3 regions of the Pectobacterium carotovorum genome follow, and region 2 is predicted to be linked to each of the others. Evidence: predicted binding sites of a transcription regulator. Region 2 holds the regulator's gene; each other region holds the start of a gene.
What was found. The regulator LexA, encoded in region 2, represses DNA repair genes until DNA is damaged. The targets are predictions, from matches to a motif close to TNCTGTATGTACATACAGNA.
Positions count from the first base shown of each region.

Region 1: a site for LexA is predicted at 1,382-1,401, ahead of sulA (SOS-induced cell division inhibitor SulA). Genes of this name have one in related genera too.
Region 3: a site for LexA is predicted at 1,718-1,737, ahead of R9X49_RS05180 (DNA translocase FtsK 4TM domain-containing protein). Genes of this name have one in related genera too.

Region 1 is NZ_JAXAFK010000001.1:2,160,204-2,163,621, forward strand. Features, by position in the region: gene yccS (YccS family putative transporter) at 1-562, shown strand, start outside; gene R9X49_RS09610 (TfoX/Sxy family DNA transformation protein) at 579-1,199, opposite strand; gene sulA (SOS-induced cell division inhibitor SulA) at 1,423-1,929, shown strand; gene ompA (porin OmpA) at 2,292-3,392, shown strand.
Region 2 is NZ_JAXAFK010000002.1:306,447-309,864, forward strand. Features, by position in the region: gene plsB (glycerol-3-phosphate 1-O-acyltransferase PlsB) at 1-534, opposite strand, end outside; gene R9X49_RS13395 (diacylglycerol kinase) at 662-1,027, shown strand; gene lexA (transcriptional repressor LexA) at 1,138-1,746, shown strand; gene R9X49_RS13405 (CsbD family protein) at 2,245-2,454, shown strand; gene zur (zinc uptake transcriptional repressor Zur) at 2,518-3,027, opposite strand; gene R9X49_RS13415 (pirin family protein) at 3,149-3,418, opposite strand, start outside.
Region 3 is NZ_JAXAFK010000001.1:1,169,766-1,173,183, reverse strand. Features, by position in the region: gene R9X49_RS05180 (DNA translocase FtsK 4TM domain-containing protein) at 1-1,659, opposite strand, end outside; gene lrp (leucine-responsive transcriptional regulator Lrp) at 1,774-2,268, opposite strand; gene trxB (thioredoxin-disulfide reductase) at 2,854-3,418, shown strand, end outside.

The DNA of each region.
Region 1 (3,418 bases), on a different contig from region 2:
ATGGGCCGCGGTAAGCTTTATCTGGCCGGACTGGCGCTTTCGCGGCCTGCCAACCGTTATCAATAAGACATTGGACGCCAATTGCCGTTATCTTGATGCGATTATGGTGCAATATCATCAGGGGAAAGATAATAGCCTGCCTTATCGCATTGCCCGCCGAGATGCGCATAACTGCGATGCAGAACTGGCGTCCGTCGTATCGAATATGTCTTCAGAACCCCACACGACCCGAAACAAGTTAGACAGCGCATTTCGCTTCATGTGTCTGAATCATACGTTGTTAAGCTACATTTCAACGCTCGGTGCACACCGCGGGAAAATTACCTCATCGGAAACGCTGCAGTTGCTGGATGATGCCGTTTGCCATGTTGATGACGCGCTACACTGTAGCGAAGAGGAAAGTTTGCGAATCAATCAGGGATTGAAAACTATTACCACCAGCATTCAATCCCTTTCACCCGAGTCAGACAGTAAAGAATCATTAATTATTCAGCAAATCGGCCTGCTGCTCGGTCTCTTGCCTGAACTCGTACAGCTAAAAAATGACATAATTACACAGTGAAAATAGCGCGCATTTCTTAGTGTTTTGATCCTTTGGAGACCGCATTGTTCTTATACCATTCCAACAATTCATTGCGGATACCACGAGGAAGTGCCGCCTGATGCGTGCCGCAAATGGCGCCGGCAAGCGCCAATAGCACGTTGACACTCAGATTAGCGCGAACCTTTCGCAATTCGAGATAGCTATTCTTCGCGCCATAATGCTGTAATTCATCAATATTTCTTATCCCCGCTTTCCACAACAGGCGTTCAATATCATGGTTGAGATTCGGGAGATCCTTTAGCCGTCCGTTGGTGCTTCTGACGGCTTTATCATACTGCGCACCAACCAACGCCAAACGGGCAAAATACAGGAGCTGCACAGGTTCTTGCCATAATGCTTCATCAACAAGAAAATAATTCAACGGAACTGGCATACCGCGTTTGGTATAAATCAGATGAGGCATATCACGCTGCTGAAAATATTTTTCATCCTTCTTACTGGCGCGAAGATAAAGCTCCCCTTCCGACACCAGTCCAAAAATCGTTTTATTTGCTGCGATGCTGTAGCCACCAAATTGGGAACGTGAAGTGATGTCCCCCAAAGATGAAAAAGAATGCTGAGATTGCAAAATCCTTTTTTTGCATAAATGCTTCATTGCCATAATCCTTAGTATTGAAATGATCTCTTCCTGAACAATTAAAAATATCTGTAGCAGGAACAAATAATTAAACACAGCCCCGATGCGGCTTCAAACAGTAAATGTGTTTACTGTCTCTTGCATAAGGAATATGCGAAGCGCTTTCAAAAAATCAGGTTGATTTTCACGCACACAGCAGATACTGTATGTTCATACAGTAATACTATGGGTAGAACTCATTATGCGTACGCAATCAATCAGCTCTCACAACGTTCAGTCGTCATCGTTTTCTGCAAGTCAGCATGCTGCGGGAACCTCGAGCAGCGCGGGCGGAATTATCAGCGAAATCGTGTACAACGCCGATCAGCCCATAGTCACACACCTGTTATTACCGCTCTTACAGCAGTTAGGTACGCAATCCCGTTGGTTGCTATGGCTTTCTCCTCAGCAAAAATTGAGCCGTCCCTGGGTACAGCAATCTGGGTTACCGCTGGATAAAATGGTGCAACTTCACCATATCAATCCGCTGTTTACGGTTGATGCCATGGAGAGGGCCCTGCTGACAGGAAACTACAGCGCGGTGTTGTGCTGGTTACCACATGAATTAACAGAAGAAGAGAAGGTTCGGCTACGCCACGCCGCACAGGCAGGAAATACATACGGCTTTATTATGCGGCCAGAAAGTACTGGCGGTGACGCCTATAGACTATTTCCCAGCCTTAAAATTCATTCGACATTGTATCATTAAGTAAATTAAGAATTTTCTCAGCCCTGTCTGGTTATGTGCTATACAGATCGCCGCAGAGCGGTATTCTGCGGGCTTTTTGGGTATATTTAATACAGCTAAAAGGCGTAAGATCTGTCAAAAGCATCTACTATTTGTTAGCAAGTATGTATGAATCGTGCGGTTTTCTTATGACGCAAATCACATCATACTTGTAACTTTCTCATCACGTTGTAGACTTTAACTCGCTGGAGTTGCTCTTTTATAACGTCAGTTGACTGACAGTGAGTCATAAATAAGGGCAAAGTCTCCAACCAAAGGATTTTAACCAAAGGTTTATTAGCCCATCAGGTTAATTACCGATTTGGATGATAATGAGGCGTAAAATGAAAAAAACAGCTATCGCAGTTGCAGTGGCACTGGCTAGCTTCGCGACCGTCGCGCAAGCAGCTCCTAAAGACAATACCTGGTACACCGGTGGTAAACTGGGTGTGTCTCAATTCCACGATACTGGTTTCTACGGAAATGGTTACACCGGTGTCAACAACAACCCAATCAAAAGCAAGTTAGGCGCTGGTGCATTTGTTGGTTATCAAGCCAACCCGTACCTGGGTTTTGAACTGGGCTACGACTGGCTGGGCCGCATGAAGTATGCTGGTTCTACTGCTAGTGCAGCAGACAGCGCGAGCTTCAAAGCACAGGGCATCCAACTGGCTGCTAAACTGAGCTACCCAGTTCTGCCGGATCTGGACGTTTATACTCGTCTGGGCGGTATGGTATGGCGCGCAGACAGCCATGCAGCTACCTCTGTAAACACCGGTACAAGAGCTGACATCAGCAACGACGACACTGGCGTTTCTCCGCTGGCTGCGATCGGTGTTGAATACGCTATCGACAAAAACTGGGCTACTCGTGTTGACTACCAGTGGGTAAGCAACATTGGTGATGCTGGTACCGTTGGTGCCCGTCCAGACAACATGCTGATGAGCGTTGGCCTGTCTTACCGTTTCGGCCAGGATGACCGTGTAGCACCAGTTGTTGCTCCGGCTCCAACTCCAGCTCCGGCTCCAGTTGTTGAAACCAAGCGTTTCACGCTGAAATCTGACGTCCTGTTCAACTTCAACAAAGCAACGCTGAAAGCAGAAGGCCAGCAATCACTGGATCAACTGTACACTCAACTGAGCTCTCTGGATCCGAAAGACGGTTCTGTTGTTGTTCTGGGCTTCACTGACCGTTTAGGTTCAGAGCAATACAACCAAGCCCTGTCTGAAAAACGTGCACAGAGCGTCGTGGATTACCTGGTTTCTAAAGGCATCCCTGCGAACAAAATCTCTGCTCGTGGCCTGGGTAAATCTCAACCTGTTACCGGTTCTACCTGTGACAACGTGAAACCTCGTGCTGCGCTGATCGACTGCCTGGCACCAGATCGTCGCGTAGAGATCGAAGTTAAAGGCATCAAAGACGTTGTAACTCAGCCTCAGGCTTAAGTTATTAACGAAAAAAACCTCGCTCC
Region 2 (3,418 bases):
CGCCATATAGCGCAGCGACACCGGGCTGGAGAAGCGGACAAAGCTGTCTCGGCCTAGCCACAGGACGGCGAAGAATTTCTCAATGCCGTTGAGCAAGCGCAGGTGTGGTGCGGCCTGAGCGTGGCTTTCCCGACCCGGAGAACGCCCAAACATTACAGAAACCGGCACCATCTGTACGTCTAAATCTGGATTAGCGCGATGCAAATCCAGATAGTCGTGGAACAGCTTGACGGATTTCTGCTTGGGAACGTAATAGCGAAAGACGCGCGGCCCGTCATTAATAAAGACGTGGCTGGGGAGTTCGACGCCGTTGAATTCGAACGACTGCGAGGGATCGGGTAACCCCAATGCCAGGCACTTCGCACGTAGCGTCAAGAGATCTGCCTGAGAGTTATAAGGCAGAACATAGAGTATAGGACGTGAGGGATCTAACCCTAGCTCGACCACGGGATCTGCGGGAATAACTTTGCTTTTAACCAGCAGTTTTAGTGGGAGATTCAATAGTTTATAGTAAATTTTACGCCAACCTGACATAACAACTTGGAGCCTCTTGTTAGCAATGCGCCGCAAGGATACCAGAAACTGCGCCGGAGATCTGTGGTGATGAGACAACGTAGGTGCGTTAAAATGCGAACTATTTTGCGTAAATAATGGAGGATAAATGAATAAAGCAACGGGGATGACCCGGATTATTAAGGCGACCGGTTATTCCCTTAAGGGGCTAAAGCAGGCGTGGCAGCATGAGGCGGCGTTTCGTCAGGAAACAATACTGACGATTGTCGGCGTGATTATTGCGTGTTTGCTGCCAGTTACGCTGGTCGAAAAACTGCTGCTGATCGGGTCTGTCGTATTGATTATGCTTTTTGAGTTGGCTAATAGCGCGATTGAAGCAGTTGTCGATCGTATTGGCCCTGAGCATCACGAATTATCCGGAAGGGCGAAAGATATCGGCTCGGCGGCTGTTTTTGTTGCCATCGTGTTAGCCGCTGTCGTGTGGGGCAGCATCCTCTGGCAACATTTTGCCTGACGGTACGCATAAATGAATAAAAGTCAGAGGCTTTGCCGATATCTCCATTCCCAATTGTGGCTTACCTGTATATACTCACAGCAAGACTGTATAAACAACCAGGGGGCGGAATGAAAGTATTAACAGCAAGGCAGCAGCAGGTTTATGACCTGATCCGCGATCATATTGCGCAGACCGGAATGCCGCCAACGCGCGCGGAAATTGCTCAACAGCTGGGGTTTCGCTCTCCCAATGCGGCTGAAGAACATCTGAAAGCGCTGGCGCGTAAAGGTGTGATTGAAATTGTATCGGGTGCTTCTCGCGGTATTCGTCTGCTGATGGAAGAAGAGACGGGTATTCCTCTGGTTGGTCGCGTGGCTGCAGGTGAGCCTCTGCTGGCGCAGGAACATATCGAATGTCACTATCAGGTTGACCCAGCCATGTTCAAACCCAGCGCTGACTTTTTGCTGCGGGTGAGCGGTATGTCGATGAAAGATATTGGTATTATGGATGGCGATTTACTGGCCGTGCATAAAACAGAAGATGTACGCAACGGTCAGATTGTCGTCGCACGTATTGATGATGAAGTGACGGTGAAGCGCCTGAAAAAGCAGGGCAATACAGTGCATCTTCTCGCGGAAAACGAAGAGTTTGCCCCCATTGTTGTCGACCTGCGTCAACAAAGCTTTTCGATAGAAGGCTTAGCGGTTGGCGTCATTCGTAACAGTGACTGGAGCTAACGATTCACCGAGATGCACTGCTCGTCTGTTTGAGTCAGTGCATCATCCTCTTTGTGTTAATTGCTTCATGTGCTAGTCACTTTATGTGTGGGTTGCCCCCGTGTGTTAATCTGCTGGCTGTATATATTTCGTTACATTTAGCGTGCGTTTTCTGCGATTCCTCTTACCACCTGTTTTTCCTCTGCTTTTGCGGTGATTTTCTCTTTCTTAACGTCTTGCCCAGTTACTGATTCCTGGTTTTTCATTTTAAGTGAAATATTCGGCTATAATTTTTATCAAGGTAAGCATTTTAATCTTGATTTGGTCGTTTGGTGATTGATTACCAGCCATCACATTTAGGTTAGCCCGGCAGTCAAGGGAGACAGTGGCGAAGAACACCGTGATGGTTCACACCATGATGACGCTGCTTACTGAATAGACCGATTTATCTGACACTGACGCCTACGTCGGTAGTCATGATTCATTTATGCGCAATACACCTAAGGTATGGAGATTCTTATGAATAAAGACCAAGCCAGCGGTAACTGGAAACAGTTTAAAGGTAAAGCGAAAGAGCAATGGGGTAAATTAACGGATGACGATCTGACGGTCATCGAAGGTAAGCGTGACCAACTGGTAGGGAGAATCCAGGAGCGTTACGGGTACGCAAAAGAAGCGGCAGAGAAAGAAGTGAAGCACTGGGAAGAGCACCACAAATATCACTGGTAGTGAACGCGATAGCTCTTCGCTGAAAGGACGATAGCCCTCGGGGCTATCGTTTTTTAATAGAGATTAACGCTTTTTAATCGGAACCGTATGGTCGTGATCGCAATGATCCGGCTGATTGCACGATGCCACTTCCTGACAGCCACCACACAGCCCGTGAGCTTCCACAACGCTGTGGCGTAGCGTAAATCCTGACTGCTGTGCCAGACTACGCAGCGTTTCTTCTACACCTTCGGTTTGACGTTCTGTAACCTGTCCGCAGCGATCGCAGATGAACAGAGCTGACGTATGGCTGTGGTCTTCGATATGGTGACACAGCACGTAGCTGTTGTTTGACTCGACGCGATGAATGAAGCCTTGTTCCAGCAGAAAATCCAGTGCGCGATAGACGGTCGGCGGTTTCGCCTGAGGTTCGGAAACGCGCAGCAGATCCAGCAGGTCATAAGCGCTGATAGCACCGGACTGCTGTGCCATTAGGCGTAAAACCTCTAACCGCTGCGGCGTGAGACGCACAGCGCGCTGCTGACAAATCTGTTCAGCCTGGGCAAGAAGTTTGTCCTGTTTGGTTGAATCCATTGTCATATCACCCTGACGCATTGAGGAACAAGACGGATATCTTACCACGACTGAATAAAAACGCCGAACTGGCGGCGTTTTCCTGCAAAAACCACTTCCTGTAAAAACAACGGACAGAACGCTACACGACCAGGTCGATGAGCAGCGCTCGCAAAGGTGCTTCTGCCTGTAGCGTCAACGCTGCTTCTTCTTTAATAAAGGCACCGTCGCCGCAGTGTAGGGCTTCACTGTGCTGACCGCCTTTTACCACCATTGAACCGTGGATCAACTGGAGGTATGCCTGATTGCCCTGTAGTGCGATCGTGCTTTGCTCATTCTGCTGGAGATCGACATGATGGATCCAAACCTGCTGGCGTAGTTGCAGGCTGGTCTGTTCACCTTCCGGCGAGGC
Region 3 (3,418 bases), on a different contig from region 2:
CTGAACTGGCTCACTGACCACTGGCGATGCTGCCGGAGCTGGCATGCCCTCATCGCGCTGCAACGCATTAGCATCATAACGAGACTGCTGCTGTGCAGCGAAATCTCTCGCGAGCTGCGCTTGCAAAAGCGCGTCTTCATCTTCTTCCTGTAACGGATATTCATCACCGTAACGCTGACGCTGCTGATTCAGGTATTCCTGCTGCAAAGCGGCTTCCTGACGGGCAATATCATCCGGTGTTTCTTCCTGATAGATATCGTTCGTCAATTCCGTTTCCGCACTCTCATTCTGCGCCTGTAACCTTGCCTGCTCTTCGGCCAACCGCTGCGATGGCAGTTTGATTCCATATGACGCCAATTCGCGACGAGTAGGAATGCGCACCGGATTAGGGCGCGGCAGTTCCGGCCCGACGCCGCGTTTAATCTGCGGGTTGTCATCCCCATCGGCGCTGAACGCCGGCATAAAGGTATTGTTCGCGTTGAAATCCGCATCACGTGCAGGCTGTGGCGCTTCAGCAAAGGGCTGAACCACCGGTGCCGTTACGATTGGCGGTACAGCACTCTCTCCGTAGCTATTCCCGTAAGGTGCATACGCGCTGCTATGGCGTTCAGGCGACGTCGCAATCTCTGGCATCGCAGCAGGCGTTTCAGGGATTTCAAACGAATACAGCGGCGGGTTTAGCGACGATGCCGTATCAATCGGAGATGGGGCAACAGGTGGCACAATAGCAGACGATGCGTCAGGCAACCGCGAATCAGACGCAGCCAGTTCAGGGAATGTTGACCCTGCTGCTGACGTTTCTGCTGAGAAGTTCTCTGCTGTAGTGGCCGACGCGCTTTCGGCGGAAGATGATGACGCTTCCATCTTATTCTCTGCCACAATGTCGTTTGCAGCATCAGCCACAGAAGGCGCAGAAAACAGCACATCATCGTCATCGCGCTGTTGCGTTACCGCCTCATCCGACGCTTCATCGTGGCGCAGGTTAAGCACATCGCGTTCATCTTCTTCACGGTCGTTTTCTTCGCGGTAGTCTTCATCGCGACGTGAGCGGTTTGACATAAATGTCAGACAGCCCAAAACACCGGCACCAATTTTTTCAGCGATCGTTAACCATGACCAACCGGTAAACAGTGTTAACCCAGCGCCCCACACGCACAGCAGAATCAGCGTCGCGCCCATGCTGTTGAAACGCGGGATCATTGAGCTGCTCAACAGGCTTCCCAAGACACCACCGGAAGCAAAATAGTAGAGATCGTCAATATTCAACGCAGCCAGACCACACGAGGTCAGGATCAGCGCCAATGTCCCAATCAGGCGAAGTGAAAAGGTAAAGTAGTCGATAGACTGGTGGTTATCACGCTGGCGGAAAGCAGCCCAGCACAGGGATAACATAATCGGCGGAATGGCATAGGCCAGCACACCAAAAATAAAGAACAGCGTATCCGCCAGCCATGCGCCTGCTACACCACCAAGGTTGTGAATCGGCTCGTGCCATGCAGTCTGTGACCAACTGGGATCGGAGGGGCTGAAACTGAGTAGTGCGACACTGAGATAAACTGCAAAAAGTGCCACAACGATTAAAATCGCTTCAAGCAAGCGACGTGTTCCACTGAGTTTTTTCAGGGTAACGTCTTTATCTTCTGTATATTCCTGGCTCAAGAGTCTCTCCAGGGGCCTGTAAGGTTTATGACAAAGCGCCGAGAAAACCCGGCGCTGGGACTGTATAAATTCACAGGAGTGTAGCTGAATTTATCGGGTTTTGCACCCACACGTTTATCGCGTCTTAATAACCAGACGGTTGCTTTGCTTCACTTCTTCCATCACCACGTAAGTACGGGTGTCGTTTACGCCCGGCAAACGCAGCAGCGTTTCACCCAGGAGCTTACGGTAAGCAGACATATCCGGCACGCGCGTTTTCAACAGGTAGTCAAAATCACCAGAAACCAGATGACATTCCTGAATTTCTTCCAGCTTCTGCACCGCAGCATTAAACTGTTCAAACACATCAGGCGCGCCGCGGTTTAGCGTTATTTCAACAAAAACCAGCAGTGACGCATCCAGATAATGCGGGTTTAGCAGTGCTGTGTAGCCGTTAATGAACCCCTGTCTTTCCAGACGACGCACACGTTCCAGACAAGGTGTTGGCGACAGCCCAACACGTTTGGACAACTCGACATTGGAAATACGCCCATCTTTTTGCAATTCGTTCAGGATGTTACGATCAATACGATCGAGATCTTTTCCTGGCCGTTTTTTAGTGTCTACCATTATTATTGTCTCTCTTCACTTTTCCCTGCACCCGCTTACCCCGATAGACCTCATGTATCAGAGCTACCCTTAAAGAAGACACGCTGCCTATTTTGTATATCAAAAGTCATTAACTTCTCGTTCTCGCCCCACGTATTGCTCACCCGCGAAAAAGACCATCACGTCATATCCGTGGCCCAAAGGCCTACTACCTGCGCAAAAACGAATAAAAAGCCGAGCTTTTAACTGTTCACATACAAAAAATTTCCTCTTACCCAGATGTTTTCGCAAATGCACAGCCGATTGTCAAAGCAAAACAACGAAAATCAGAAGAAACTGCCAGATTGGATAAGCCAGAGCCATTCGCCGAGGTGACTTCAATCATTTTACTTATGAATGTGGCTGATTTTTCAGCGATTTGTCGTCACCATCGTCATTAACGATTAAACAAATAGCCAGCAACTTTTCTGCATACTTTTTTTACTCCTGTAATTTCCTTACAATCATTCTCATTGTCCGTGGTAGAGACTGTTTGTAATAAGTCAGCGTGTTTGTCGTAGAGACCGCTCATATGAACATTATCCGCCGTCATGAAATGAGGAAAGCATGGGTACCGTTAAACATCACAAGTTATTGATTCTGGGTTCAGGCCCTGCTGGCTATACTGCCGCTGTTTATGCTGCACGGGCGAATTTACAGCCAGTATTAATCACTGGTATGGAAAAAGGCGGTCAGTTGACGACCACGACCGAAGTAGAAAACTGGCCGGGCGACGCCGATGATTTAACAGGCCCACTGTTAATGGAACGCATGCACGCGCATGCGACCAAATTCAATACCGAAGTGATCTTCGATCATATTGAACGTGTTGATTTGCAGAACCGTCCCTTCCGTTTATTTGGTGATAGCGACGAGTACACCTGTGACGCGCTGATCATCGCCACCGGGGCATCGGCTCGCTACCTTGGTCTGCCGTCTGAAGAGGCATTTAAAGGCAAGGGCGTTTCCGCCTGTGCAACCTGTGACGGGTTCTTCTACCGCAATCAGAAAGTTGCCGTGGTGGGTGGCGGGAATACCGCCGTCGAAGAAGCGCTGTACCTATCTAACATCGCTGCGGAAGTGCATTTAATCCACCGCCGTGAGACGTTCCGTTCAGAGAAGATTCTGATCG